One region of the Janthinobacterium sp. genome, then DNA from elsewhere that is predicted to be linked to it. Evidence: predicted binding sites of a transcription regulator. Region 1 holds the regulator's gene; the other holds the start of a gene.
The links. Region 1 encodes sigma-54, which starts transcription at its own class of promoters, with help from an activator protein. Its sites were predicted from a motif close to TGGCANGNAANCTGCTTT; they were not measured.

Region 1 (15,588 bases):
TTGTAGCCCCAGCCGATCATGACCTTGCGGGTGGCGTTGATCGTCACCGGATCGGTGGCGTTCAGGAACAGCATGGTGGCCTTGGTGCCCGGATTGAAACTTTTCTTTTCCATTTTGCGCAGCAGGTTGCGCATGTTCATCGACACGTCGCCGAAGTCGATATTCACCGGGCACGGCGTGACGCACTTGTGGCACACGGTGCAATGGTCGGCCACGTCTTCGAACTCTTCCCAATGCTTGATGGAAATGCCGCGGCGCGTCTGTTCTTCGTACAGGAATGCTTCGATCAGCGACGAGGTCGCGAGGATCTTGTCGCGCGGCGAGTACAGCATATTGGCGCGCGGCACGTGGGTCGAGCAGACGGGTTTGCACTTGCCGCAGCGCAGGCAGTCCTTGACGCTGTCGGCAATCGCGCCGATATCGCTTTGCTGCATGATCAGCGACTCGTGGCCCATCAGGCCGAACGATGGCGTGTAGGCATTGCGCAGGTCGGCGCCCATGCCTGGCAGGTTCAGCAATTTACCCTTGTTGAAACGGCCTTCCGGATCGATGCGCAGCTTGTAGCTGCGGAAGTCGCCGATCTCTTCTTCCGTCAAGAATTCCAGCTTGGTAATGCCGATACCGTGCTCGCCGGAAATCACGCCATTGAGCGAGCGGGCCAGGATCATGATGCGGCCCACGGCTTCGTGGGCGTCCTGCAGCATTGCGTAGTTGTCCGAGTTGACGGGCAAGTTGGTATGCACATTGCCGTCGCCGGCATGCATGTGCAGCGCGACAAACACGCGGCTACGCAGGATGCGCGCATGGATCGCGGTCGCTTCGTCGAGGATCAGCTTGAAGGCGGCGCCGTTGAAGATCTGGCGCAGCTGGGCGCGGATTTCCTGCTTCCAGGTAATGCGCACGGTGCGGTCCTGCACCACGTCGAACAGGGTGGCGTCGGGCTGGGTTTCCAGGCGCGCGTCGAACACGGGCAGCAGGCGGTCCATGCCCAGTTCGGCCAGCTCATGCTTGACGTCGGCCAGCGGACGGTCCAGCTGGGCCAACAAATACGTCCAGCGGGCCGTGACCTGCGCCAGCAAGTGCTGCGCCTGCTCGGCGCGGTCGCCCAGCATTTCGGCGTCATCGACGCGGTCGTCGGATGCATCGTCGCTCTTGCCGATCGGCAGGTTGCCCTTGCCGAAGAAGTCGCTCAGGGCCTCGGCCAGCTGCAGCTTGTTCTTGATCGACAGCTCGATATTGATGCGCTCGATACCATCCGTGTATTCGCCCATGCGATTGAGCGGAATCACCACGTCTTCATTGATCTTGAACGCATTGGTATGCTTGGCGATCGCCGCCGTGCGGGCACGATCGAGCCAGAATTTCTTGCGCGCTTCCGGGCTGACGGCGACAAAGCCTTCGCCGACGCGGGTGTTGGCAATGCGCACCACTTCCGAAGCCGCTTGCGCGACCGCATTTTCATCGTCGCCGACGATGTCGCCGAACAGCGCCATCTTCGGCAGCACGCCGCGTTTCGACTTGGTGGCGTAGCCGACCGCGCGCAGGTAGCGCTCGTCCAGGTGCTCCAGACCCGCCAGGCGAATCGTCGTGTACTGCTCGCCCTTGGCCGGCAAGCCGTCCAGGTAATCCTTGATTTCCACGATCGACGGAATCGCATCGCGCGCCTGGCCGAAGAACTCCAGGCAGACGGTGCGGGCGAATTTCGGCATCTTGTGCAAGATCCAGCGCGCCGACGTGATCAGGCCGTCACAACCTTCTTTCTGGATGCCCGGCAAGCCGGCCAGGAATTTGTCGGTCACGTCCTTGCCCAGGCCTTCCTTGCGGAATTTACGGCCAGGAATTTCCAAGATTTCCGTCTTGAATGGCGCGTTCGGCTTGGTGGCGTCGCGCGTGCTCGGGTGACGCCATTCCAGCTGGAAACGCGCTAGTGCGATATCGTGGATCTTGCCCAGGTTATGGTCGAGGCGCGTGACGTCGAGCCAGTCGCCGTTCGGGTCGACCATGCGCCACGAGGCCAGGTTGTCCAGCGCCGTGCCCCACAGCACGGCCTTCTTGCCGCCCGCGTTCATGGCGACGTTGCCGCCGATACACGATGCATGGGCCGAGGTCGGATCGACCGCAAACACGAAACCGGCCTTCTCGGCCGCTTCCGATACCTTGTTGGTAATCACGCCGGCGCCCGAATAGATGGTCGCGTATTCGTGCGTCAAGCCCGGCAGCACCGTCATTTCGACGGCGCCCAGGTCGATCAGTTTTTCCGTGTTGATCACGGCCGACATCGGCGTCAATGGAATCGCGCCGCCCGTGTAGCCGGTGCCGCCGCCGCGCGGAATGATGGTCAGTCCCAGCTCGATACAGCCTTTCACCAGGCCGGCCATTTCCTCTTCCGTGTCGGGCGTCAGCACCACGAACGGATACTCGACGCGCCAGTCGGTGGCGTCGGTCACGTGCGACACGCGCGTCATGCCGTCGAAGCGCACATTGTGCTTCTCGGTATAGCGGCCCAGCACTTTCACCGTGCGCTTGCGCAGGTCATAGGTCTTGCGGAATTCTTCGCCAAAATCGGCCACGGCCTTGCTGGCTGCGGTCAAAAGCAGCTCGACATTATGGCTGCGCGCCTTGGCCACTTCCGGCGACTCGCCGCTGGCGGCCATGTCGCCGCCGGCCGCGTCGATCGACAGGCGGCGCTTGTCGACTTCGGCCAGGCGGTGATGCAGGGCATCGATCAGGCCCTGGCGGCGTTTCGGGTTGTCGAGCAGGTCGTCCTGCAGATACGGGTTGCGGCGCACCACCCAGATATCGCCGAGCACTTCGTACAGCATGCGCGCCGAACGGCCGGTCTGGCGCGCACCGCGCAGCTCGTCGAGCAGGCGCCACGAGTCCTCCCCCAGCAGCCGGATCACGATCTCGCGATCGGAAAACGACGTGTAGTTATACGGGATTTCACGCAGGCGGCTGGCTGCGGGACCATTGGGCGTTTCTGCCAATAAAGCTTGGATATGTGCGGGAGCGTTCATGGATTGGAGGCGATGTGGACTGGACCCTAAACACCCATTTTATCTTATTGCGCCGCACCATGCGGGAACAGCCTTAGCCCGCCTAAGGTTTAAGCAGTCCATCCGCCACAAAAGCAAATATGGCAAAGACGTGATTTGAATGAATAAAAGTTCAAATGAGAATCATATTTCATCGGAATATGCCAACTTTTCGCACCCGCCCCCAATTATCGGACTGCCCAAATATGGGGCAATAGCGGGGCAAACCCGCGTTGCAAAACGCCCCATCATCGACCACTCAGGACAGCATCTGTCCAATCCGGTGCCAGACGCCATCGGGCACATACAGCAACAACATTGTCATGGTCAGGTAGCGCGCGCACTTGCCGACCGCCATGTAGGCGACGCTGGGCCAGAACGGCAATTTCAGCCAGCCCGCCAGCGTGCACAGCGGATCGCCGACGCCGGGCAGCCAGGCCAGCAGCATGGTCTTGGCGCCATAGCGGGCCAGCCAGCGGAACCAGCGCGTGTCGCGCTCCTTGGCAAACGCCTGCTTGGCCCGGTAGCCCATCCAGTAGTCGACGGCACCGCCCAGGGTATTGCCAACGGTGGCCACTGCAATGGCGGGCCAGAACAGCGCGGGATTGGCCTTGATCACGGCAAACACGGCCGGCTCGGAGCCGAGCGGCAGCAAGGTGGCGGAAATAAAGCTGATCAGAAAGACCGATGTCAGCCCGACCTCCGGCGCTGCTATCAGTTGCAGCAGCCAGGTGATTGCGGATTCGATCATTGAACACTTCGCGATGCGGTAAGGCTCTCCATTATAATGAAGAGCAGCTTGCGCGCCGCACGAACCGCGCGAACGGGCAAGGGCTCACCGGCCCGCAGTTCCACAGAGCATTATGTTGCCCCGCTATCCGCCCCGGACAACCGATGCCGACGTATCCGCTCCAGTCCACACCTGGCCCAGAATCACTCGCTAGCAGACCATGAACATCGACTATCTCAAGAAAATCCTGACCGCCCGCGTCTATGACGTTGCCTCCGAAACGCCGCTGGAACTGGCGCCGAACCTGTCGCAGCGCATCGGCAACCAGATTTACTTCAAGCGCGAAGACATGCAAAGCGTGTTCAGCTTCAAGGTGCGCGGCGCCTACAACAAGATGGCCCACCTGAGCGACGCGCAATTGAAGCGCGGCGTCATCTGCGCCTCGGCAGGTAACCATGCCCAGGGCGTAGCGCTGTCGGCCGCGCGCCTCGGCTGCCGCGCGCTGATCGTCATGCCCACCACCACCCCGCCCTTGAAAATCGAAGCGGTGCGCGCGCGTGGCGGCAGCAGCGTGGAAATCGTGCTGCACGGCGACTCGTACACCGACGCCTACAACCACGCGCTGACCCTGGAACACGAACAAAAACTCACGTTTGTGCACCCGTTCGACGACCCGGACGTGATCGCCGGCCAGGGCACGATCGGCATGGAAATTTTGCGCCAGCACTCGGGCCCCATCCACGCCATCTTTATCGCCATTGGCGGCGGCGGCCTGATCGCCGGCGTGGCGGCGTATGTCAAACAGATCCGTCCCGATATCAAAATCATCGGCGTGCAGACCGTCGATTCGGACGCGATGGCCCGTTCGCTGAAAGCAAAAGAACGCGTCACCCTGCCCGACGTCGGCCTGTTCTCGGACGGCACGGCGGTGCGCCTGGTGGGCGAGGAAACCTTCCGCCTGGCCCAGCAGTATGTGGACGAAGTGATCATTGTCGACACCGACGCCATCTGCGCCGCCATCAAGGATGTGTTTACGGACACGCGCTCGATCCTGGAGCCGGCCGGCGCGCTGGCCATTGCCGGCGCCAAGGCGTATGTGGAACGGGCCAGCCTCACCAAACACCCGATCGTCAACCAGACGCTGGTGACGATCGCCTGCGGCGCCAACATGAATTTCGACCGCCTGCGCTTTGTGGCCGAGCGGGCCGAACTGGGCGAATTTCGCGAAGCCGTGTTTGCCGTCACCATGCGCGAACAGCGCGGCAGCTTCAAGCGTTTCTGTTCGCTGATCGGCGCGCGCAATGTCACGGAATTCAATTACCGCATCAGCGACGAGAAGGAGGCGCATGTGTTTGTCGGCATGCAGATCGCCGACCGCCATGAATCGGGCGCGCTGGCCAAGCGTTTCGAGGAGCACGATTTCCGCACGCTGGACCTGACCCATGACGAACTGGCCAAGTCGCATATCCGCCACCTGGTGGGCGGCAAGAGCCGGCTGGCGCAGGACGAGCTGCTGTACCGCTTCGAGTTCCCCGAGCGTCCGGGCGCACTGATGCGCTTTCTCGACAGCATGGCGCCGAACTGGAACATTTCGCTGTGCCATTACCGCAGCCAGGGCGGCGACGTGGGACGCATCCTGATCGGCCTGCAGGTGCCACCGGACGAGATGGGCGAGTTTGCGCGCTTTCTCGATACGCTGGGGTACCGGTATTGGGATGAGACCAGCAATCCGGTATACAAGCTGTTTTTGGGGTAAATAGCGAATAACCCAAGTGCAGATGCCGGGGTCGTATCCTAAGGGTACGACCCCAGTCCTTGCCGTTGGGTTGAAATAAGCTACCATTCACCCTTCACAGAAATTTGCAGCCACGCCACCATGACTACCACCAACGATCTTGCCGAACTGTCCCCCCTGGGCAAAAGCTCGGCCTACCGCAGCGATTACGCTCCGGAGCTGCTGTTCCCGATCCCACGCCAGGGCAAGCGCGACGAGCTGGAGCTGCGCGGCACCCTGCCCTTCTTCGGCCTCGATATCTGGAACGCCTACGAACTGTCGTGGCTGAACCTGCGCGGCAAGCCGCAAGTGGCGGTGGCCAAGGTCAGCGCGCCGGCCGACTCGCCCAATATCATCGAGTCGAAGTCGTTCAAGCTGTACCTGAACTCGTTCAACCAGACGCGGCTGGACAGCCCGGAAGCGCTGCTGGCCTTGCTGAAACAGGATCTGTCGAACGGTTTCGGCGCGCCGGTGCAGGTCGAGCTGACCTTGCAGGAAAATTTCGGCAAATTGAAAATGGGTGAATTCGACGGCGTGCTGCTCGACCGCCTGGACCTGGAAATCACGCAATACACGCCGTCGCCGCAGCTGTTGACGGCCGCGTTCGACGAAGCGCCCGTGGAAGAAAAACTGGTGTCGCACCTGCTCAAATCGAACTGCCTGGTGACGGGGCAGCCGGACTGGGGCAGCGTGCAGATCGAGTATGCGGGACCGCAGATCGACCAGGAAAGCCTGCTGCGCTATCTGATCGGCTTCCGCGAGCACAATGAATTCCATGAACAGTGTGTCGAGCGCATCTTTGTCGATATCTTGCGCCATTGCAAGCCGCAAAAGCTGTCCGTGTATGCGCGCTATACGCGCCGTGGCGGCCTGGACATCAATCCGTGGCGCAGCAACTTCAGCACCGGGCAGATGCCGGGCAATTTGCGCAACGCCCGCCAATAAGCACTGGTCAGCGCTGCCGGAAGGGCGCAGAATGATGCTTTCAGGCATGCTAACTGTGTTTTAAAACAACGCCAGTACCGAGCTTGCAAGCAACAGAAAACGCTGAAAAGTCGGAAAATCGGCATTCAGCGACGGAAAAACCGGCTGGAGTTTCGTTTTTAATCAAGAAATAGCTAATTCACCTTGATGTTATTTTTTTGTTAAAATGATGACTACTCTTGCCGGAGCGCCCACTGCGCCGGCAGCAAGCATATACTGTTGAGAATTGGCGTTACAGGCCGCACAAACAGGCCTATAATTCGGCTCGCAAGCCTTCTGCGCATTGCACCATTTCATTGAGTGTCATGACTAATCTTAGCAAAATACTATCCCTCGAAAACGTCCTGCTGGACCTGGAAGTCTCCAGCAAAAAGCGCGCTTTCGAGCAAGCCGGCCTGATCTTCGAAAACAATTACGGCATCGCCCGCTCTACCGTGTCGGACAATCTGTTCGCGCGCGAACGCCTGGGTTCGACCGGCCTCGGTCATGGCGTGGCCGTGCCGCATGGCCGCATCAAGGGCACCAAGACGCTGAAGGCGCCACTGGGCGCCTTCGTGCGCCTGGTCGAACCGATTCCGTTCGAGTCGCCCGATGGCAAGCCCGTCAGCCTGCTGTTTTTTCTGCTGATCCCCGACCACGTTACCCAGCAGCATCTGGAAATCCTGTCGGAAATTGCCGAGATGTTTTCCGACGACGCCTTCCGCACGGCGCTGGCCACCGATCCGGAACCGAAATCCGTGCATTCGCGCATCGTCAATTGGCAACCTAGTCTGCAAGCGGCGGGTTAAACTTCAGGTCTTCCTCCACTCCTGAAGAAAACTGCCATGTTGCAAACGCCGCTGACGATACAACGCCTGTACGACGACAATCGTGAAAGTCTGCAACTGGGCTGGTTTGCCGGCTTTCCCGGCGGCGAGCGCCTGATCTCGGGCGATGTTTCCTCGGCCGCCGACCAGGTCGGCCATTTGAACCTGATCCACCCAGGCCGCATCCAGGTGTTTGGCCACCAGGAAATCAATTACTACCAGCGCCTGAAGGTCAATACGCGCACCCACGTGATCGGCGAGCTGATCGCCGGCGGCCCGCCCGCGCTGATCATCGCCCAAGGCCTGGAAACGCCACCCGACATCCTCGCCATCTGCGACGAGCAGAATATCCCGCTGTTTTCCACGCCGCTGCCGGCCGCGCAAGTGATCGACTTCCTGCGCGTCTACCTGTCAAAAAAGCTGGCGCAGCGCATCATCATGCATGGCGTTTTCATGGACGTGCTGGGCGTGGGCGTGCTGATCACGGGCGACTCGGGCCTGGGCAAGAGCGAGCTGGGACTGGAACTGATTTCGCGCAGCCACGGCCTGGTGGCCGACGATGCCGTCGAGTTTTCACGCATCGCGCCGAACATGATCGAAGGACGCTGCCCGCCGCTGCTGCAGAACCTGCTCGAAGTGCGTGGCCTGGGCCTGCTCGACATCAAGGCCATCTTTGGCGAAACGGCTGTGCGCCGCAAGATGCGGCTGAAACTGATCGTGCACCTGGTGCGCCGCAATGCGCTGGAAGAAGAAGTCGAGCGCCTGCCGTTCCTGTTCCCAACCGAAGACGTGCTGGGCCTGCCGATCCGCAAGGTCGTCATCCCCGTCGCCGCCGGCCGCAATATCGCCGTGCTGCTGGAAGCGGCCGTGCGCAATACCATCTTGCAATTGCGCGGCATCGATACCTTGCAGGAGTTCATGGAGCGGCAACGATTGGCCATGAGTGGCGATTGATATTGCCAAGGAGTTCGCCCTTGCAAGGGCGAACCGTTCCGCAGGCACGAAGCTGCGCTTCGTCAATTCCCTGCTTCACCAACGATTGGCAATGAGCGGCGATTAGCGCGTAGGTCGGATTAGCGGGCCTTGGCCCGCGTAATCCGACAACATTGTTGGCACCGGCACGTGGGTTTGTCCAATCCGCACCACACAAGTAATTGCAATAATTTGTAAGCCGGGTTGCCACGGGGCGCGCATGCGGTCTTTATTGTATGATTGCCGCATGCATATCGTCCTTATCACCGGCATCTCCGGCTCCGGCAAATCCGTCGCACTCAATGTGCTCGAAGACACCGGCTATTACTGCGTCGACAACCTGCCGCCGGCCCTGTTGCCGAACCTGGTGCAAACCCTGCGCGAAGAGGGCGCCACCCATTTGGCCGTGGCCGTCGATGCGCGCAGCGCCGAGTCGCTGGTCAGCCTGCCGCACAATGTGGCGCTGCTGCGCGACCAGGGACATGACGTCAAGGTGATGTTTCTGACTGCCACCACGCATTCGCTGGTGGCACGCTTTTCGGAAACGCGGCGCAGCCATCCGCTGTCGCATGAATTGCGCCCCGACGCCAATCCGGCCAGCCGCCGCACCCTGATCGAGTGCATCCTGGAAGAGCGCGAACGCCTGTCGGCGATCGAGCAGCTCGGCCATGTGATCGATACGTCCGAGCTGAGCGCCAACAAGCTGCGTGCCTGGGTCAAGGATATCGTTGCTTCCGAACGCGCGCCGCTGACCTTGTTCTTCGAATCGTTTGCCTTCAAGCTGGGCGTGCCGCTGGACGCCGACTTCGTGTTCGATGTGCGGGCCTTGCCGAATCCCTATTACGACCTAGCGCTGCGTCCGCTCGATGGCCGCGACGCGCCGGTGATCGCGTTTCTCGACGCACAGCCGAGTGCGCTGGAGATGTTTGCCGACATCCGCAATTTTGTGGAAAAATGGTTGCCGTCGTTCAAATCCGACAACCGCAGCTATCTGACGGTGGCGCTCGGCTGCACGGGCGGCCAGCACCGCTCGGTGTACATGGCGGAACATCTGGCGCAGTATTTTGCGGACAAGGAACGGGTCGTCCTGCGGCACCGCGAGCGTCACTGAGCAGTGAACGAGGAAAAAATGGCCGCAAAAAAGGGCGCGAGTAAAATACAGCGCGCCCTTAGTTGATCACAACAATCTGGAAACGGCAGGCCGGCTAGACAGCGGCGGCGGCTTCTTCAGAGTTGTCGGTGTTGTCAGGCAGATGCTTGATCGCCTCTTTACCGTGCCCTTGCACTTTGGTTTTGTACTTCATCACTTGCCGGTCCAGCTTGTCGATCAGGCTGTCGATCGCGGCATACAGGTCTTGCGCCAGGCTTTCCACATAGACGGTCTTGCCGCTCAGTCGCAGATTCACTTCGGCCTTCTGGCGTTTTTCTTTCTCTTTGAGGTTGTCGACGGTCAGAATCACGGCAATATCGATGACGTGATCGAAATGGCGTTTCACGCGTTCCAGTTTGGTTTGTACGTATTCACGGATGGCTGGTGTCACTTCGAGATGATGTCCGCTGATGGTGAGATTCATACACACTCCTAAAGATGATCGGGTTCGTGCGGTGTCCGTGACATCCGGACCGTAGAGGAACCGAAAAAACTACAAAGACTTACGCAGGCTCACTGGCGGAATTTTCAACGCTTCCCGGTATTTGGCAACAGTACGTCGCGCAATCACCATGCCTTGTTCCCCCAGCATGTCCGCAATCTTACTGTCGGATAAAGGATTTTTAGGGTTCTCTGCTCCTGTCAATTGCACGATCAATGCCCGTATCGCCGTCGAGGACGCTTCCCCTCCTGCTTCGGTGGCGACATGGCTGCCAAAGAAATACTTCAACTCAAACATTCCATGCGGGGTCAGCATGTACTTTTGGGTTGTTACCCGCGAGATAGTACTCTCGTGTAAACCCAGTGTATCAGCTATTTCACGAAGCACAAGTGGCCGCATGGCAACTGCGCCATGCGAGAAAAAATCCTTTTGTCGTTCTACTATCGCCTGCGCCACGCGCAGGATGGTATCGAAGCGCTGGCGCATGTTCTTGATCAGCCATTTGGCTTCCTGCAGCTGCGCGCCCATGCCGCCCTCGCCTTTGCCCTGCTTGAGCAGGTTGGCGTACATGGCGTTCACGCGCAGGCGTGGCATCACGTCATTGTTCAGCGATACCTGCCAGCCATTGCGGGCGCGCTTGACCACCACGTCCGGCACCACGTAGTCGGACACGTCGGACGCGAACACGGCGCCCGGATGGGGATTGCACAGGCGAATCACGGTCTGTGCTTCGCGCAGGTCTTCATCGTCGCAATCGAGGGCTTTTTTCAGCTTGTTGAAGTCGCGCTGGGCAAACCAGGTCAGGTGTTTTTCCACGATGGTCAGGGCCATGCGGCGCGTCACCAGCGCCACCTGTGGCAGGCGCTTGATCTGCAGCGCCAGGCATTCGGAGGCGTTGCGCGCGCCCACGCCGGCCGGGTCGAAACTTTGCAGCAGCGACAGCGCCGTGCGCAGCTCGTCGGCGTCCACTTCCAGCTCTTCCGGCAGGCGCGCCTGGATCTCCTCGAGTGGCTCTTCCAGATAGCCATTGTCGTCCAGCGCATCGATGATCAGTTCGACCAGCGCGCGGTCGCGCAGCTCCAGCACGGTCACGCGCATCTGCTCCATCAGGTGCTCGCGCAAGGTGCAGTGATGGGCCTCCAGTTGTGGCCTGGAATCTTCGTCATCGGGCGCCTTGCCGCGACTCGCTTCGTTCCAGTCGCTGTCGCCGCCTTCGGGCGCGGCCGTGCTTTCGCCGCCATCGCCATCAAAGGTTTCCGCTTCGGCGGCTGGCGCCGGCGCGTCCTGGCCCGGTGGCGCCGGCGGTGCTTCGCCGGGCGCCGCGGTCGAGCTCAGCGCACCATCGGACAGCAGGCGCAAGGAGCGGTCGAGCGGATCGTCGAGCCGTTCCAGCAAGGGATTATCGGTCAGCAATTGCTCGAGCTCCTGGTGCAATTCCAGGGTGGACAGTTGCAACAGGCGTATCGATTGCTGTAGTTGCGGCGTCAGTGCCAGATGCTGCGAGGTGCGCAGCTGCAGTGATTGTTTCATCGGCTTACATGCGGAAGTGTTCGCCCAGATACACGCGGCGCACCGACTCGTTGGCGATGATGTCGTCGGGCCGCCCGGACGCCAGCACCGAGCCCTGGTTGATGATGTAGGCGCGGTCGCAGATGCCCAGCGTTTCGCGCACATTATGGTCGGTGATCAGCACGCCGATATTGCGTTCCTTCAAAAACCGCACGATGCGCTGGATCTCGATCACGGCGATCGGATCGACGCCGGCGAACGGTTCATCGAGCAGCACGAAGCGGGGATCGGTGGCCAGCGCGCGGGCAATTTCCACGCGCCGCCGTTCACCGCCCGACAGCGACAGGGCCTGGTTTTCGCGCAGCTTTTCGATCTGCAAGTCGGCCAGCAGCTTGTCGAGGCGCTCCTCGATCTCGGGCTTTTTCAGCGGACGGCCGTCGACGGTCTGGATTTCCAGCACGGCGCGAATATTGTCTTCCACCGTCAGCTTGCGAAATACCGACGCTTCCTGCGGCAGGTAGGACAGGCCCATCTGCGCGCGGCGGTGGATCGGCAGGCTGGAGATATCGACGCCGCTGATGTCGATGGTGCCGCCGTCCGACGGCACCAGGCCGACGATCATGTAGAACGAGGTGGTCTTGCCGGCGCCGTTCGGACCCAAGAGGCCCACCACTTCGCCGCATTCGACTTGCAGCGACACGTCATGCACGACCTGCCGCTTGCCATAGGTCTTTTGCAGTCCCCGCACGATCAGGGTGCTGCCACAGCGTAAATTGTTGTCCATTATTTCTTTCCTGGCGTGGGCACCGGCGCAGGCGCGGCGGGCGCCTTCTCCGCCGGCGTCTTGTTCTTCGGCTGGATCACCATGCGCACGCTGCCGGCGCCCGGGGCGCTGGTACCGCTGTTGCTGTTTTCCATGTTGAACAACTCGTTGCGGCTGTCATACGAGATAAAGGCGCCGTTGGCCACGTCGGTCGGCTTGGTGCCTTCCAGGCGCGTGAGCTTGGCGCGGGTAAACAGTTTCACCACTTCCGTCTTGTTGTTGTATTCCACGCGCTCGGCTTCGCCTTCGATCCACAGGTCGCCGGCGCCATCGCGTTTCTGGCGGAAAGTGGCCAGCTTGCCCGCATCGGCCCAGAACGTGATGAACTGGTAGCCCTGCGGATCTTCCGTGATCAGGGCGCGGCCGGCCTTCATGGTCAGCGTACCTTTTACCAGCACCACGTCGCCGGTCAGCGTGCGCGTCTGCTTGATGTCATCGACCTGGCCGCGCTGGGCGGTGATCACGGCTTCTTTTTCGGAGTCGGCCTTTTCGGCCCGGGCCGTGCCCATCACGGCCAGCGAGAACAGGCTCAACAGCAAGATTTTTTTCATTTTATATTAGTCCTTTTGCATATCTTTTATTGGGCCGGCGCAGCAGCGGGCGCCTGCACCGGCGTGCGCGGCGGAATCACGATGCGCACCGAATTGGGCACGTCCACCACGCTGGTGGCGTTGTTGGCGTTCAGGCCCACGCCGGTCACATGCGAGCGGCCCGACACCAGGTCGACCGGCACGGCCGACTCCATCCGCTCTTCGTCGGGGTAAATCGTCAGCGCCTCGGTTTTCAGCGTCAGGTTCTGCGTTTTCGGCCCGGCTATGCGGTCGATCACCACATTGCGCGACAACTGCAGGCGCGTGTTGTTCTGGTCGATATGCGCCAGTTCCGCGTTCATGTTCAGCGGCGGCACGCCCGGGCTGATCTTGCGCACGAAAGGCTGGTCGATATTGGACGAATCGTCAGCCGGGAAATGCGTGAGCTTGGCGCCGGACACGATATAGCTCGGTTTGCCCTGCAAATCCATGCGCACCATGCTGAAATTGGTGACGAAATAATCGGGCTCGTCGAGCTTCTTGCTGCCATTGACGTCCTGGCTGCTCTTGTTCATCACTTCGAGCAGCCAGAAGCTGCCCAGTGCGAACACGACGGCGCCCAGCACGGTAAAAATCATGCGCCAGCGATGGGCGCCTTCTGGCTTCCGCATAGTGTTTCACTCTCAAAAAGTTGTGCCTCCCTGCCGGTCCGGCAGGCCTGCGGGCATCAGATCACCTTGGCCTGTGTCAGGTCATGGATATGCAGCGCGCCGACCAGCTTGCCGTCAGCGTCGACCACCAGCATCTGATTGATGCGGTGCTGCTCCATCACGGCCACGGCATCGACGGCCAGACGGTCGGGCGCGATGCTGCGCGGCTGCGCATGCATCACGTCGCGGATCGCCACTTGCGTGAAATCCTGCACGCGTTCGAACATGCGGCGCAGGTCGCCATCGGTAAACACGCCCACCGGGCGGTCCTGCGCATCGACCACGGCCGTCATGCCCATGCCCTTCCTTGTCATTTCTTCCAGCGCCTGCAGCAGCGATGCGTCCACCGGCACTTTCGGCACCCGCTCGCCGCTGCGCATCACGTCATGCACGTGCGTCAGCAGGCGGCGGCCCAGGGCGCCACCCGGATGCGAACGGGCAAAATCTTCTTCCTTGAAGCCCCGCAAGTCCAGCAGCGCCACCGCCAGCGCGTCGCCCAGCGCCAGCGTCACGGTGGTGCTGGCGGTCGGCGCCAGGTTCAGCGGACAGGCTTCTTTTTCCACCGAGATATCGAGATGCACGTCGGCCAGCTGTGCCAGGCTCGACTGCGGCTTGCCCGTCATCGAGATCAGCACGCCGCCCATGCGCTTGACGACCGGCATGATGGCCATCAGTTCGGCCGATTCGCCGGAATACGAGATGGCAATAAACGCATCCTCGGACGTAACCATGCCCAGGTCGCCATGGGCCGCTTCGGCCGGATGCACGAACATCGCCGGCGTGCCGGTGGACGAGAGCGTCGCGGCGATCTTGCGCGCGATATGGCCGGACTTGCCGATGCCGGATACCACCACGCGGCCCTTGCATTCGAGCAGCAGCGCGACGGCGCGGCCGACACTGTCGTCCGTGGCCAGGCGCGCATGCAGCGCGATGATGGCATCGGCCTCGATTTGCAAGGTGGTGCGGGCCAGCGCCACGGCCCGCTCGCTTGTGGCTTTCATGTCACTTCGATCAAAAGCTTTCTGCATTGTTTTTTCATGGGTTACACTCATCCCCAAAGTATAAACGAATTAGGAAAGCAAAAAACTTGCCAGTCACAACAAACAACGATTTCCACTGACCTCCCCGGGCAACCCATGTTTTCCTCGCTAGAACTGACCTTGATGTTACTCGGCAGCGCCGTGCTTGGCGTGGTCGCTTTCAGAATGTTGCATTTGCCGCCCATGCTCGGCTACCTGGCAGTCGGCATCGTCATCGGCCCCCACGCGCTGGGCCTGGCGGCCGAGAATGAAGCGAGCCATACGCTGGCCGAATTCGGCGTCGTGTTCCTGATGTTTTCCATCGGGCTCGAATTCTCCCTCCCCAAGTTTCTCGCCATGCGGCGCATCGTGTTCGGACTCGGCATGGCGCAGGTGGTGACCACCATCGTCGCCACCGTCGTGTTCGGCTGGTTCGTCGGGCGCTATCTGTCGGCCTACTTCCACCTGAGCTGGCAGGCCGCGTTTGCGCTGGGCGGCGCGCTGGCCATGTCGTCGACGGCCATTGTGTCAAAAATGCTGACGGAACGGCTCGAACTCGAAAGCGAACACGGCCGCAAGATCATCGGCATTTTGCTGTTCCAGGACCTGGCCGTGGTGCCGCTGCTGATCCTGATACCCGCGCTGACCAAGGACTCGGAGAACCTGGCCGAAACGCTGGCCTGGGCCGGCGCCAAGGCGGTGGTGGTATTGATCCTGCTGCTGTTCCTCGGGCAAAAGATGGTGCGCGGCTGGCTGACCATCGTGGCCAAGCGCCGCTCGCAGGAGCTGTTCATGCTCAACCTCTTGCTCATCACGCTGGGCGCGGCCTGGATCACCGAACGCGCGGGCTTGTCGCTGGCGCTGGGCGCGTTTGTTGCCGGCATGCTGATATCGGAGACCGAATTCAAGCACCAGGTGGAAGAGGATATCAAACCGTTCCGCGACGTGCTGCTGGGCCTGTTTTTCATCACGGTCGGCATGCTGCTCAATATCCGCGTGGTGTTTGAAAACTGGTGGCTGGTGTTATTGCTGCTGTGCGCACCGGTGCTGCTCAAATTTGCCCTGATCGCCGGCCTGGCCCGGCTGTTCGGTTCGACCAATGGC
Region 2 (15,588 bases), on a different contig from region 1:
CGCCAGCAGCGCGGCTCTTTCGCGGCCCAGCACCATGCAGGCGGTCGACAGGCCGTCGGCCAGCATGGCGGTGGGCGCCATCACGGTGACGCTGGCCAGCTCCTGCGGCGAGTCGCCCACTGCGGGGTCGAAAATATGATGGTGCAGATAGTCGGGCGTAAATGCCGTTTCATAGTCACCGGAAGTGGCTAAGGCGCAGCCATTGATATGCAGGGTGGCCGCCAGCGCCTGATCATCGCGCGGATCGCGCACGCCCAGTGTCCATGGCTGTTCGCGCTGGCGTCCGCGCGCCACGAATTCGCCCGTATCGAGCAGCGCGTGCCCGATGCCATGCGCCTGCACCGCCGCCAGCGCCATATCGGCCGCATGGCCCTGCGCCAGGCCATTGAGGGTAATCGCCATGCCCGGCGCCAGGCATATCTGCCGCTCGTCGAACGCGACCTGGCGCCAGTCCACCAGCGCTCTTGCCTGCCGCAGCTGCGCCTGCGTCGGCAGGCTGTCGCGCGCCACCGCGTCGCGCCACGCGCGCCACAAGGGCTGGACCGTGATATCGAAGGCGCCGCCGGTCAGCTGCGACAACTCGCGCGCCTGCGCCAGCACGGCCAGCAACTGCGGGTCAGGCTTATCAAGCCGGCCATCGCGATTCAATTGATAGACCTGGCTGGACGGCTGGTAAATGCTCATCAGGCGATCGACACGCTGCGCGGCCGCCAGCGCATCGGCGATGGCCGCGCGCGCCACCTTTTCGTCCGCATGCACCAGCGATATGCGGATGGCGGTGCCAAACGCAAGCGCCACGCCCGTATGGACTGGCTGATGATGCGGCCGTGAGCCAGCACCAGCACCAGCGGCGATGGCGCCGAGCGAGGCGGCGATAAACGTGCGGCGCTTCATACGGATGCTCCTTTGTCGGCGTGAATGACGATGGTGCGTGCGCGCTTTTGCTCCAGCAGCCGCGGCGCGCATTTCTGTTCGCTTTCATGGATCACCACGCAGTCCATGCACTGGAAGCACTCTGCGTAGACCACCGCGCCACCGGGCTTGATGGCCTGGTAGTCGCAGCGGTGGCGGCAGGTCTGGCACGGCGTGCCGCATTCGCTGCGGCGCGGTATCCAGTCCAGCAGACGAAAACGCCCGAGCAGCGCCAGCGAGGCGCCCAGCGGGCACAGATAGCGGCAAAAGAATTTATGCACAAAGGCGCTGATTGCCAGCAGCGCCAGCGCATACGCCGCATATGGCCAGGCGCGCACGAAATTGAGCGTGATCGCCGTCTTGAACGGTTCCAGTTCGACCAGCGTATCGACGGCAAAGCCGGTCAATGCGCTGGCCATGATCAGCGCCAGCGCCAGATACTTGATGCGTTTGAGACGCAGATCAAGCGCGCGGTTCAGCTTGAGCTGGGGCAGCTTGAACCACCTCGCCAGCTTGCCGGTGAATTCCTGCAGCGCGCCGAACGGACATAGCCAGCCGCAAAAAGTCCCTCTTCCCCACAGCAGCAGCGACACCAGAACGAAAGCCCATAGCGCCACTGTCATCGGATCGTGCAGCAGGAATGACAGGCCGCGCCCGGCCACCAGCGCCTGCAGCGCGCCGGTCAGGTTGACGATCGAGAGCTGCGCCTGCGCGCAGTAGCCGATAAAGCCGACAGTAAAGGCCAGATAGACAAGGCGGAACCAGGCGAAGCGGCGACCGTTGCTGCTCAGTTTGCGCGGCATCGACAGTGCCAGCGCCAGCACGGCCAGTCCCGCCGCCAGTATCAGCAGATCGCTGCGCCGCTCGCTCCATGCCGCATGCCAGCTCGTGTCACCCGGCGCGGCAATCAGGAAACGCGATGTCACGCGATAGGTGACCGGCAGCTCGCGCACAATGCGCTCCGGATAGAACTGGCCCTTGCTGCGCGTGACCGGCACGGTGAAATCAAACGCGGCGCCAGGGTCGAGCCCCGCTTCGGCCGGCACGCGAAACACGGTCAGGCTGGCGTCCGCTGGCGCAGGAATTCCGGGCAGCAGTTTCAGGTCGAGATCGAGGTCGCGCATATCGATGGCCAATTCGTGCTGGCGCAGCAGCAGCCGCTCGGGTATGCCGCCGCGCGTAAAGTCCTCGCCCGGCACGCGATGGCGGCCCGACGAGATCACCAGAATGGCCTGGTCGCCCTGCTCTATCCAGGGCTTGAGTTTTTCCAGGCTCGCTTCGGTCAGCAGGCTGCGCGCCACGCCGGGCACGGAGACGCAGGCGAGATACAGGTCGATAAAAATATCGCCGGGCTGGCGCAGCGCTTCCTCGTCGAGCCGCGCACCATCGCTGCCGGCGTACAGCTTTTCCAGCTGCGCGTTGGTCACCCGCAGATGCCGCACCAGTCCCTCGCCCAACAGGCGCTCGAACGTCATGGTGTCGAGAAGATCCGTGCGCACGCGGGCCATCCCGCCCGCTCCCCTGCCCGCGCCAAACCCCAGCTTGCGGCGCGACACCAGCAAGGCCGCTGCCAGCACGCTTTCATTGATGATGCGCACCGAAACAGTCGCCTTGGAGACACCGTCGATAGTCACGCGCGCGGCGTCAGGCTGGCGCGTACGCCGGCCATTGGTCTCGATGCCGATATGCTGTTTGAGCGAGACGCCCCGGTATTGTTTGACGAATTCGAACAGCGGCGCTTCGCCCAGGCCGTACTGGAATACCGGCTCATGCTGCGACAGCACCTCGACGCCGAGAAAGCGCCCGGCGGGATCGATCGCCACCAGCAGGTTGACGGGCACCCCCGAAAAGCCGGGAATGGGCGCCAGATCGACCGATTCGAAGACATAGCCGGCCAGCTCGCCGCCATTGGCGCCCTGGCGGAACAGAGGCCAGACCGGCAGCTCCGCATCGCGTTCGCCGACCGTCAGCGGCGCCGGAAAACGTTGCGCCAGTTCGGCTTTTGTCATTACCCCCGCCTGCGCGGTGGCGGCGCCGAGCAGCAGCGCCAGCGCGCCCGCCGCCAGGTGAAGGACAAGGAAAAGGGCGAGCGTTATCGCGCGCCGGCAGCGCGCCATGGTATGCATCATGGTCTCCAGTGTGGTCGGGCAGGCGTAAAAAAAGCTGACGGCCGCAGCCGCCAGCTAAACCGTATCCGGGCGAGCGGGGAGATGACGCCCGCTGTGTTCCAGACCGGGTGGCAACAAACTAGTTGGTCACGCCTTTCGAGGGATGCCGCAGCTGCGCCAGCTCGTCGTCGGTGAACAGGCGCGAGCGCGTGAGAAAGCGCCGGCCGGTGCCGTTATCGAGCGAGAACATGCCGCCATTGCCATCGACCACGTCGATGATCAGCTGCGTATGTTCCCAGTACGCGAACTGCTCGATGCCCATGTAGAACGGCGTGCCGTCCAGGTTGCCGAGGTAAACGTCGGTGTCGGAAAGATTGAACTCGCCGGCCGCGTAGCACATCGGCGCGCTGCCATCGCAGCAGCCGCCCGACTGGAAAAACATCAGCGGTCCATGCTTGCCACGCAGGGTGGCCAGCATGTCGAGTGCGGCCGCCGTGGCCGTCACGCGTTCCATGGTCATGACGACTCCTCAGAAGAAGCCCAGCGCGTTCGGGCTGTACGACACCAGCAGGTTTTTCGTCTGCTGGTAATGGTCCAGCATCATCTTGTGGTTTTCGCGGCCGATACCCGACTGCTTGTAGCCACCGAATGCGGCGTGGGCCGGATACAGGTGGTAGCAATTGGTCCACACGCGGCCGGCCTGGATGGCGCGGCCGACACGGAAGGCGCGCGAACCGTCGCGCGTCCACAGGCCCGCGCCCAGGCCATACAGGGTGTCGTTGGCGATGCGCAGCGCATCGGCTTCGTCCTTGAAAGTGGTGACGGAGACGACTGGCCCGAAAATCTCTTCCTGGAAGATGCGCATGCTGTTGTCGCCCTTGAACACGGTCGGACGCACGTAGTAGCCCTGTTCCAGGTCGCCGCCCTGCGTATTGCGCTCGCCGCCGGCCAGTACTTCAGCGCCTTCCTGCTTGCCGATATCGATATACGACAGGATTTTTTCCAGCTGCTCCTGCGATGCCTGCGCGCCCAGCATGGTGGAAGAGTCGAGCGGGTTGCCCTGCTTGATCTTCGCCACGCGCTCCAGTGCACGGGCGATGAACGCTTCGTAGATCGATTCCTGGATCAGCACGCGCGACGGGCAGGTGCACACCTCGCCCTGGTTCAGCGCGAACATGGCAAAGCCTTCCAGGCACTTGTCGAAGAACGCATCGTCGGCGTCCATCACATCGGCAAAGAAAATGTTCGGCGACTTGCCGCCCAGCTCCAGCGTGACCGGAATCAGGTTCTGCGCCGCGTACTGCATGATCAGACGGCCGGTACCCGTCTCGCCGGTGAACGCAATTTTTGCAATGCGTTTGTTCGATGCCAGCGGTTTGCCCGCTTCCAGGCCATAGCCGTTGACGATATTGAGCACGCCCGGCGGCAGCAGGTCGCCGATCAGTTCGATCAGCACCATGATCGAGGCCGGCGTCTGCTCGGCGGGTTTCAGTACCACGCAGTTGCCGGCGGCCAGGGCCGGCGCCAGCTTCCACACCGCCATCAGGATAGGAAAATTCCACGGGATGATCTGGCCGACCACGCCCAGCGGCTCGTGGAAGTGATAGGCGTAGGTTTCCGAATCGATCTGCGCCACGGAACCTTCCTGGGCGCGGATGCAGCCGGCGAAATAGCGGAAATGGTCGATCGCCAGCGGGATGTCGGCGGCCGTGGTTTCGCGGATCGGCTTGCCGTTGTCGATGGTTTCGGCGGTGGCGATCAGCGCCAGGTTCGCTTCCATGCGGTCGGCGATTTTATTGAGGATATTGGCGCGTTCGGTCTGCGAGGTCTTGCCCCACGCATCCTTGGCGGCATGCGCGGCGTCCAGCGCCAGCTCGACGTCTTCCGCAGTGGAACGGGCCACTTCGCAAAACACCTGGCCCGTGATCGGCGTGATATTGCCGAAGTATTCGCCTTTGACGGGAGCGACGAACTTGCCGCCGATATAGTTGTCGTAGCGCTGTTTGAAGGGATTGGCTACGCCCAGTTTGCTGATGTCTGCCAGATTCATGTCGTCCTCTTTCTCGTTGGTCTTAGCTTCGATGAAAGCCGCCGCGAGGCGGCCCTAGGAGTGTTGTGTCAGGTGATCCTGATCTCTTGTTTTGCAATTGCCGTGCCAGCCTGCAAATAGCGGCGATGGCCGCCCGCCCAGCCGGCGCGCTGCGTCAAATAGGATCATCCGCGCCTTGCCGTTGTTCCGTTTCTGAGCAGCGCAACAGCTGCAGCGGCACGGCGCATGGCGATGCGCGCGATGGCATACCGATTGCTACCCAGGTCATGACGCGATCGAGCGCATAACCAGAACGGAGACCATCATGACCCCACGTATTTCTACCACCATCCATACCCGGCGCCTGCGTACCCTGCGGCTGGCCGCCGGCGGCCTGGCCTGCATGCTGGCGGCCGCGGCCGTCTGGGCGCACGGCAACATGACGCCGCAGGCGGTCGATACATCCACACTGCCACAACTGGGCGCCGAGTGGCGCACGGAAAACCCGTATCGCAACAATGCGGAAGCGATACGGATCGGCAACTCTGCCTTTACCCAGAACTGCGCGCGCTGCCACGGGCTGGAAGCCGTGTCGGGCGGCATGGCGCCGGATTTGCGCAAGCTCGACAATGACTGTGCGGCCTTGCCGGATGCCAAGAAAAAAGAGGCTTGCGCGCAGGAAATTGATCAGTATGTGCTGGAGACGGTGCGCCATGGCCGCTCGCGCAATGGCGCCGTGTATATGCCGCCATTCGAGGGCGTATTCAGCCAGGAGGCGATCTGGGCGGTGAAGGCGTATCTGGAGACGCGGCGCGAGGTGCCGTTGTAGGACAGTGGTGTTGTCGGGTTACGCGCTTGCGCGCTAACCCGACCTACGCACCTGCATAAACCGTAGGTCGGAACAGGCCCGCAGGGCCGTAATCCGACAACATTGTTAACCGTGCCGGATTACGTCCCCTCACCCCGGCACTTTCGCCCACGCCATGCACCACCCCGGCGCCGCAATCTGCTTGCGGCCAAACATGGCGCACCCCGCCCAGGCATCGTCCTTTTTCCCCTGAAAAAACGAACAGTTGGCACAGTGCTGCGCCGGCTTGTGCTGCGGGTATTTTTTGGTATCGACCTTGTTCGTATCGTGGCGATAGCCCAGCGCTTTCGCCTGGTCGCTGTCCTCGTCGACCTTGGGTGCACTCGATTGTGCACCGGCCAGCGAGGCGGCGCCCATGCCGCCAACGGCGAGCAGTTGGCAAAGAAAATGGCGGCGTAATGGTTGATGCATGGTGGTCTCCTGTTGTCGTTATCAAGAAGGCGCAAGGCGGCCTTGCCCGTCCATCAGCAACCCTTGTGCCAGCACCCGCCCGCCACGGGCGGCGCCAGCGCACTGTGACAAAACAGGACAGCATTACCGTGCCCACTGTGGCAGGACGGCGCACACCTGGTCGTCAACGCTGCGCAAAACGCCTGGCATGCATGTTGCTCAATTGGTCATCAGCGACCACGTCGCACCACCAACTATAAAACCAGCAAGGGAGACCAGCATGCAGCCAGTATTTCCACGTCCAATCGCTTTCGCCATCCTCGCCCTGATCGCCGGCGCCGCCACGGCCGCCGACACCAAAGTCACCTGGGACGATATCGCCAACGCCGACAAGGGCACGACCGAAGTGCTCAGCTATGGCCTGGGCCTGAAAGCGCAGCGCCACAGCCTGGCGAAAAAAATCAACACGAAAAACGTTGACCAGATCGTGCCTGCCTGGACCTTTTCTTTCGGCGGCGAAAAGCAGCGCGGCCAGGAAGCGCAGGCGCTGGTCCACGACGGCATCATCTACGTGACGGCCTCGTACTCGCGCATTTATGCGCTCGACGCGAAGACCGGCAAACAGCTGTGGGCCTATGAGCACCGCCTGCCCGACGATATCCGCCCCTGCTGCGACGTGGTCAACCGCGGACCGGCCATCTTTGGCGACAAGGTGTATTTCGGCACGCTCGACGCGCGCATCGTGGCGCTCAACAAGAACACCGGCAAGGTGATGTGGAACGAAAAATTCGGCGACCAGAAACTCGGCTACACGATGACCGGCGCGCCATTCATCATTCGCGAAAAAGGCGGCCGCGTGCTGCTCATCCACGGTAACTCGGGTGACGAATTCGGCGCCCAGGGCTGGCTGTTCGCGCGCGATCCGGAAACCGGTGCCGAGGTCTGGGCGCGTCCGCTGGTCGAAGGCCACGTCGGCCGCACCGACGGCAAACCGGGCACGCCGACCGGCGACGCCAGGGCGCCGAGCTGGCCGCGCGACAAGGACGGCAAGCTGCGCGAATCGTGGGAACATGGCGGCGGCGCGCCATGGCAGACGGCCTCGTTCGACCCGGAGACCAATACCATCGTCATCGGCGCCGGCAACCCTGCGCCATGGAATACCTGGGAGCGTACCAAGGAAGGCGACGATCCGCGCAACTGGGACAGCCTGTTCACCTCGGGCCAGGCCTATGTCGACGCCAGCACGGGCGAACTGAAAGGCTTTTACCAGCACACGCCGAACGATGCCTGGGATTTCTCGGGGAATAACTCGGTGGTGCTGTTCGACTACAAGGACGCCAAAACGGGCAAGCTGGTCAAGGCCTCCGCGCATGCCGACCGCAATGGCTACTTCTACGTTACCGATCGCACCAAGCTGGCCCTGGGTGCCGGCTATCCGAACAAGCCGACGTCCTTGATCAACGCCTGGCCTTTTGTCGACGGCATCAACTGGGCCAAGAGCATCGACCTGAAAACGGGCCGGCCGGTGGAAAACGGCAAGCGCCCGCCGCTGCCGGAAGCGGGCGCCGACAAGGGCAAGGCCGTTTTCGTGTCGCCGCCATTCCTGGGCGGCACCAACTGGATGCCGATGTCGTATTCGCCGGACACGGGCCTGTTCTACATCCCCGCCAACCACTGGGGCATGGATTACTGGACCGAGCAAATCCACTACAAGGCCGGTTCCGCCTACCTGGGCCAGGGCTTCCGCATCAAGCGCCTGTATGACGACCATATCGGCACCCTGCGCGCGATCGATCCGAAGACCGGCAAGATCGTCTGGGAAAACAAGGAAAAATTCCCGCTGTGGGGCGGCACCCTGACCACCGCCGGCGGCCTGCTGATCACGGGAACCTCGGACGGCTTCGTGAAAGCGTTCGATGCCAAGACCGGCAAGGAACTGTGGAAGTACCAGACCGGCTCCGGCGTGGTGTCCGTGCCCGTCACCTGGGAACAGGATGGCGAGCAGTATATCGGCCTGTCGAGCGGCTACGGCGGCGCGGTGCCGCTGTGGGGCGGCGACATGGCCGAGCTGACCAAGCAGGTGACGCAGGGCGGCAGCTACTGGGTCTTCAAGCTGCCGAAAGCGCCATCGCGGGTAGCGAGCAAATGAGGACGGCGCCGGGTAGTCTGATGGCTCTCGGCGCGCTGCTGTGCTGGGCCCTGTGCCTGGCACCGCCTGCCGGCGCGCAGACCATCCAGGGCGAGGCCGCGCCCGAGGTCACCATCATCGGCGGCTGCCACCTGTGGCCGTATGCGCAATGCGCGAACGCCGACCTGCGCGGCGCCAACCTGGTCGGCAAGGACCTGCACGGCGCCGACCTGCGCGGCGCGCGCCTGATGCGGGCCAACCTGCGCAGCACCAACCTGGCCGGCGCCCTGCTCGACGGCGCCGACCTGACGGGTGCGATGGCGTATTCGCTCAATGCGCCGGGCGCCTCGTTCCGGCACGCCATCCTGGCCGGCGCCAACCTGGAAACGAGCCGGTTGATGCGCGCCGACATGGACGGCGCCGACCTGCGCGGCGCCAGCCTGGAGGCGGCACGCCTGAATCTCGCCAGCCTGGTGGGCGCCAGCCTGGTCGACGCCGACCTGCAGGAAGCCAAGTTCTGGGGCTCGAACCTGAAGAACGCCAACCTAGAGCGCGCCATCCTGCGCTTTGCCATTTTCCCCGACGCCAACCTGGAGGGCTGCACCGGCTGCCCGGCCGGCTGGTAATACCGGAGCCCCGCCATGCACCGACTGCTTCTGCTTTTGCTGTTTTCTCCGCTGGCCGCGCAGGCCGGGGAAACCAACCCGGTACGCGGCGACCCTGCCGCCATCGCCCTTGGGGCGCAGGTCTTCCAGGCCAACTGCGCGCGCTGCCATGGGGAACAGGCAACCGGCCCCTCGGCGGAAGCGCCGGATCTGCGCCGTCTGAACGCCTTTTGCCAGCCGTTGAAGGACGGCGCACTGCAGGCGCGCTGCCTGCAGGATGTCGACAGCTACTTTATGATGGCGGTAACTACCGGTAAGGTTCGTGCCGGGATAGTCTATATGCCGCCATGGCGCGACGTGCTGACTGCCGGGGAAATCTGGGCCGTGCGCAGCTTTATCGAAAGCCGCCCGCTTGCCGCGCCGCGGCTCAAGACCAGCGTCGACATCGACCATGCAGCGCATTAGCCGTACCCACTATTGGAGAATTCATGAAGCAGTACCCATTCCGTTTGAACGCGGTCGCCGCGCTGTTCGCGCTGGGCGCCTGGCCGGTTGCCAGCGCCCTGGCGGCCGAGCCCGAGGCTGACGCGCAATTCGCTACCCTGCCGGTCGCCGATGTGGTGGTGGTCAGCGCTACCCGCGTCGGCCACCCCAGCTTCGACCTGCCCGCCTCGATCGACGTGGTCGACAGCGCGCGCATCCAGGATGGCCAGATCCGCGTCAACGCCTCGGAAGCGCTGGCCGCGGTGCCGGGCCTGGTGGTGCAGAACCGCCAGAACTATGCGCAGGACCTGCAGATCTCGTCGCGCGGCTTTGGCGCCCGCTCCGCCTTTGGCGTGCGCGGCGTGCGCTTGATCAGCGACGGCATCCCGGCCAGCATGCCCGACGGCCAGGGCCAGGCTGCCACCTTCAATCTCGATACGGCCGAACGCATCGAAGTGCTGCGTGGGCCGTTTTCCGCCATCTACGGCAACCATTCGGGCGGCGTGGTGCAGCTGTTTTCCAGGGATGGACAGAATCCGCCGTCGGTGGAACTGAACGTCACCGGCGGCAGCTACGGCACCAATAAAGTGGACCTCAATGCGCAGGGCGAAGCGAACGGCATCGGCTACGTGCTCGACGGCTCGCGCTTTCGCACCGACGGTTTCCGCGACCACAGCGCGGCCACGCGCGAGCAGGCATTCGGCAAGATCACCGTCAAGCCGAATGCGGACGGCAAGCTGACCATCGTGGCCAACAGTCTGCACCAGGGCAATACGCAGGACCCGCTGGGCGCCACCTGGGCCACGTTCGAACGCGACCCGCGCGCCGGCGAGCTTGACGCGACCGACCCACAGAATCCCAAGCGCACGCTGGCCGAACGCTACAACACGCGCAAGAGCATCGACCACCAGCAGATCGGCGCCACCTGGGAACAGCGCTTCGGCGACGACCGCCTGCGCGTGATGGCATATGGCGGCAACCGCGATGTGATCCAGTACCAGGCATTCACCAAGGGCTTCCAGGCACCGGCCAGCCATTCGGGCGGCGTGGTCGACTTCAAGCGCGACTTCTACGGCATCGACACCAACTGGACCCACGTGAACCAGCTGGCCGGCGGCAAGCTCAGTACCACCTTCGGCATTGACTATGGCCGCTCGAAGGACGACCGTACCGGCTATGAAAACTATATCGGCGATGTGTTCGGCCTGAAGGGACGGCTGCGCCGCGACGAGCAGAATGTGGTGTCCAGCCTCGACCCGTACATCCAGGCGGAATGGCAGAGCGGCCCGTGGATGCTGAGCGCGGGCGTACGGCACAGCAAGATGAAAGTGTCGGTCGATGACCATTACTTCGGCAACGGCAATGACAGCGGCAGCCTGGAGTTCAGCCACACGACGCCGGTACTGGGCGTGCTGTACCAGGTCAATCCGAATCTGAATGTGTATGCCAGCGCCGCGCGCGGCTTCGAGGCACCAACCTTGAACGAGCTGTTTTATTCGGGCAGCGGCAGCGGCTTCAATTTCAGGCTGAAACCGGCCACCAGCACCAACCTGGAAGCGGGTGTCAAGGCGCGCGTCAACAACAATACGCATGTCAATGCGGCCGTGTTCCAGGTGCATACGGACGATGAACTGGTGGTCGACGCTTCCAGCGGCGGTCGCACCAGCTACAAGAACGCCAGCAAGACCGTGCGCCAGGGCGTGGAAGTGTCGCTCGACTCCAGCCTGCCGTATGGTTTCACTACCAGATGGGCGCTGACCAGTCTGCACGCCGTATATGACGAAGCATTCGGTGCCGTCGCCAAGGGCAGCCGCCTGCCGGGCGTGCCAAGCGCGAATCTGTTTGCGGAACTGGCGTGGAAGGACTCGCTGGAGCGCTTTGGCGCGGCGTTCGAGGGCGTGGCCAGCAACAAGGTGTATGCGGAAGACAGCAACCAGGAAAAGCCGGCGCCCGGCTATACGGTGTTCAACGCGCGCGTCAATGCGAAACAAAGCCTGGGCAACTGGCGCTTCAAGCAGTTCGCGCGCCTGAACAACCTGTTCGACAAGACCTATGTGGGTTCGGTCATCGTCGGCGACAGCAACAAGCGCTACTACGAGGCGGCGCCAGGCCGCAACTGGCTGCTGGGTGTCAGCGCGCAGTACGTGTTCTGATCAGGCGGCACTGACCGTGCACAGGGCAGCATGTTCATGCTGCTCGAAGCGTATCGTCACCGGCAGGAAACGGGCGATGATCTCGGCATTGGTCAGCGCATGCTGGGAGATGGTGGTGGCCGTAAAGGCGCCGCCACCGGCCAGCGCCATCGGCAGCAGCAGTTGGTCCGCCAGGTGCTCGCCGACGGCCGCTTCGGACTTCAGATAGCGCCGCACTTCATTGAGCAAGCGCTTGGCCACCGTCTCGGCCAGCAGCGACTTTTCGCCGAACGACGCAAATACCTCCGTCACGTATTCGTGTTCCAGCGTCAGCAGCAGCACATTGCCCGGCCCCTGCTCGGCCGGCAAGGCACGCAGGCGCAACTGCTTGCCGCTCCAGCCCATGCCCGACGCAATGCGTTCCAGTTCGCGCTCGGCCACGCCGGCCGACACGCCGGCCACAAAACTCTCGGCATAGCCGTCATTGCGCTCGCCGCGAACCAGCACCTCGATCGGCTGCAACTGCGCGCACGGCTTCACGCTGGCGCTCACCTCGCCGCCGCCGGCCGGAAAGAAACCGAAGCGCGGCAGCTCGATCCCGATCTGCGCGCCCATCTGCGCCATCACGCGGCCATACGCGCGCTGCAGGAAATGCACGGGCGGCGCCAGCGGATTGTGGGTGCCGCCGGTAATATGAATGGTGGACGGGGCGTGCGCATGCAGCAGCGCCGGCAGCAGCGTTTGCAGCACCAGCGTGCAGCTGCCGGCGCTGCCGATGGCAAAGCGGTAGTCGCCGCCACGTATCGGCCCGGGCACGAATTCCAGCGTGGAGGAGCCCAGCGCCACCGGCGAAGTGCGCGCGCCGCACACCTGCACGGCAGCCTGCACCGCCACCAGGTGCTGGCGCAGCAGGCCCGGCTTGGATCTGCCGGCACGGATGCCCGTCAAACGGAACGGCTGGCCCGTGATCATGGACAGGGTCAGCGCGGAGCGCAGTATCTGCCCGCCGCCTTCTCCCTGGGAACCATCAATTTCTATCATTTTGCTTCTCTTTCTATCCCTTGACGCAGACAACCTGCTTCAACACATGCACCACATCGACCAGTTCGCGCTGGGCCAGCATCACCGCGTCGATATCCTTGTAGGCCATCGGAATCTCGTCGATCACATTGGCATCCTTGCGGCACTCGACGCCTTCGGTGGCGCGTACCTGGTCTTCCAGATTGAAGCGGCGCTTCGCTTCCGTGCGGCTCATGGTGCGTCCAGCGCCGTGGCTGCAGCTGTGGAAGCTGTCCGCATTACCTTTGCCGCGCACGATAAAACTCTTCGCCCCCATCGACCCTGGAATGATGCCCAGCTCGCCCTCGCGCGCCGATACCGCCCCCTTGCGCGTAACCAGCACATCCTTGCCGAAGTGGTGCTCCTTCTGCACATAGTTGTGGTGGCAGTTGACCGCTTCCACGTGCGTCTCGAACGGCTTGTGGATCACCGTGCGCACGGCCGCAATCAGGTTCTGCATCATCACTTCGCGGTTGTTGCGCGCAAAACGCTGCGCCCAGCCGACCGCCTCCACGTAATCATTGTAATGCTGCGTCCCTTCGGCCAGGTAGGCCAGGTCCTGGTCCGGCAGGTTGATGAAGTGGGTGCGCATGTCCTGCTTGGCCAGTTCGATGAAATGGCTGCCGATGGCATTACCCACGCCGCGCGAACCGGAATGCAGCATGAACCAGACAGCGCCCTGCTCGTCGAGGCACACTTCGACAAAGTGGTTGCCGCTACCCAGCGTTCCCAGGTGGCGGTAGTTATTGGTGTTCTTCAGCTTCGGCGTCTTCAGGCAGATCGCATCGAATTCGTCCTTCAGCTGCAGCCACGCCGCATCGACCGCCGACGGCGGCGTATGCCAGGAGCCCTCGTCGCGTCCGCGGTGGCCGCGCGTTTTCGGCGACATGCCGTGCGGGATGGCGCGCTCGATGGCGCTGCGCAGCGGTCCCAAGTTGTCCGGCAAATCGTTGGCCGACAGCGTGGTTTTCGCCGCCATCATGCCGCAGCCGATATCGACGCCGACGGCGGCCGGGATCACCGCGCCCAGGGTCGGAATCACGCTGCCGATGGTCGAACCTTTGCCCAGGTGGACGTCCGGCATCACGGCGATATGCTTGTAGATGAACGGCAAGGTCGCCGTATTGCGCAGCTGCTTTTTCGCCGCTTCTTCGACCGGCACGCCGCGCGTCCACATTTTCACGGGACGGCTGCCTTCTACATGCATCACTTCGTATTCTTCGTTTTTCATATGCTCTCTCTTCTTTTTATCATCATGAGGGGCCCGACAAGGGGTGACAAGATTTCCGGCAACTGCCGGACCGGTTTGACGCGGTTTTACGATGTAATCCTGCCTGCATTCGGGGTACAACGGGTGAAACTGAGCATGACCAGGGATGGACAAGACGCCTTTACATGTAGTCCTGTCCGCATTCATGCGTACTGCCCGGCGGCCATCACGCCACTGCGAACTCGATGGCTTCGATCTCGCCCACCCAGTGGGCGGGGTCCAGCTGGCCAGCGGCAAACGCGGCGATGATCCTGAACACATCGTCGGAAAAACCACCGATATTCAAGATGTCTTCCCGCTCGCACGCCTGGGTGGTGGCGTGCGGCGAAATATCGATGCAGACCAGCCGGGCTTGCGGATTGTGCTGCTTGAACTTCTGCCACTGCCGCATCGTTTCCGTCGCACCCGGCCGTGTCGCGTCGACCCACGACTCGTTGTCGGACACAAAAATCACCAGGTCGGCCGTTATTCTTTTCCAGTTCATGCGGGCCAGCGGCGCGCTGCAATTGGTGCCGCCACCACCGATCGCCGCCAGTTTTGCCGCGTTTTCCATCACCGTGCCCTGCGCATCAAGCGGGCACTTGACCACGCTTTGCTCGAACGGCAGCACCACGGCGTCCGGATTCTTGCGCAGCACGGCCGCCGCCACCAGTGCCGCCACGTCGATGCAGCGCATGACAGAGGTGGCGCTGCCGCGATAACCGCTGACGGGCGACGACATGGAACCCGATACATCGGGACACACCACCACTTTTCCTGCGATCTGCGGCACGTGCGCCAGCGACGCTTCCAGCGCCTGCTCCAGGGCGGACCGCACGATGGCCGGCACGTTTTCTCCTGCCGCCGCATGGGCCGACATCAGCTGGTACGGAAACACGCGTGCCCGCGCTATCGCTTCCGGGTCGCGCAGCTTGTCCGCGATCAGTTGCGCCATGCCCTCGATGCCGAACACGCCATGGCGTGCTAAGGTATTCAGATTCATGCGCAGCATCTGCCAGCCGCCCTGCCGCGCAATCTGCGCCCACTGCTCTGCCGACAAGGGCAAGGCCGTCAGCATCTGGAACGGTACGGCCGGCACCGGCAGCGATGGGTCCATCTTGTATGCTTCGAAAGCACGCAGGATGGGCGGCAATGCCTCCGGCTGGTAGTCCTTGCCAATCAGCCAGGCAAAGAACGCCGCGCGCCATGCTTCCTGCGGTTTCGGATGCACCATCTTCACCACGTCGGCCAGCGATGGCACATTGCCCACCGATGCGGCCAGCAAGGCCTGTTCGGATGCGTTGTTCAGCCAGGCCTGCACCAGTTTTTTCGGACGCGTGCCCAGCGACCTGCGGCCCACGGCGCCCGAGCGCAGGATCTGCACGAAGTTGCGCAGCATCTTGCCGTTGTCGATCACGCGGCCGAACGCTGGCGCCAGTTGTTGCGCGCCTTGGCCGGCCAGCACGGCCAGCAGCAAGGCCGGCATGTCTTTCATGTAGCCGCGCTCACGGCAGTACACGGCCGTCTGCGCAATGAACCGGGGATCGATCGCCTTGCACAATTCCAGCACCGTCGCCAGTTGCGCATCGGCGCCGGCATAAAAGGTCGTGTTCAGGCAGCCGGTG

Region 2: adh (aldehyde dehydrogenase) is a predicted target of sigma-54. The motif match lies at 5,161-5,178, and genes of this name have one in related genera.

Annotation. Positions count from the first base shown of each region.
Region 1 covers NZ_DAMAGB010000001.1:261,804-277,391, reverse strand. Annotated here, with positions in the region: gene RTQ46_RS01285 (DUF3683 domain-containing protein) at 1-3,017, opposite strand, end outside; gene RTQ46_RS01280 (YqaA family protein) at 3,295-3,786, opposite strand; gene ilvA (threonine ammonia-lyase, biosynthetic) at 3,986-5,521, shown strand; gene queF (NADPH-dependent 7-cyano-7-deazaguanine reductase QueF) at 5,642-6,484, shown strand; gene RTQ46_RS01265 (PTS sugar transporter subunit IIA) at 6,829-7,311, shown strand; gene hprK (HPr(Ser) kinase/phosphatase) at 7,348-8,283, shown strand; gene rapZ (RNase adapter RapZ) at 8,549-9,412, shown strand; gene hpf (ribosome hibernation-promoting factor, HPF/YfiA family) at 9,507-9,875, opposite strand; gene RTQ46_RS01245 (RNA polymerase factor sigma-54) at 9,945-11,423, opposite strand; gene lptB (LPS export ABC transporter ATP-binding protein) at 11,428-12,186, opposite strand; gene lptA (lipopolysaccharide transport periplasmic protein LptA) at 12,186-12,776, opposite strand; gene lptC (LPS export ABC transporter periplasmic protein LptC) at 12,803-13,426, opposite strand; gene RTQ46_RS01225 (KpsF/GutQ family sugar-phosphate isomerase) at 13,483-14,493, opposite strand; gene RTQ46_RS01220 (cation:proton antiporter) at 14,602-15,588, shown strand, end outside.
Region 2 covers NZ_DAMAGB010000071.1:2,800-18,387, reverse strand. Annotated here, with positions in the region: gene RTQ46_RS26005 (FAD:protein FMN transferase) at 1-894, opposite strand, end outside; gene RTQ46_RS26000 (4Fe-4S binding protein) at 891-3,041, opposite strand; gene RTQ46_RS25995 (DUF779 domain-containing protein) at 3,160-3,540, opposite strand; gene adh (aldehyde dehydrogenase) at 3,550-5,070, opposite strand; gene pedF (cytochrome c-550 PedF) at 5,375-5,878, shown strand; gene RTQ46_RS25980 (high-potential iron-sulfur protein) at 6,008-6,328, opposite strand; gene RTQ46_RS25975 (methanol/ethanol family PQQ-dependent dehydrogenase) at 6,588-8,456, shown strand; gene RTQ46_RS25970 (pentapeptide repeat-containing protein) at 8,477-9,061, shown strand; gene RTQ46_RS25965 (c-type cytochrome) at 9,077-9,505, shown strand; gene RTQ46_RS25960 (TonB-dependent receptor) at 9,529-11,676, shown strand; gene rtcA (RNA 3'-terminal phosphate cyclase) at 11,677-12,696, opposite strand; gene RTQ46_RS25950 (RtcB family protein) at 12,710-13,945, opposite strand; gene RTQ46_RS25945 (TROVE domain-containing protein) at 14,151-15,588, opposite strand, start outside.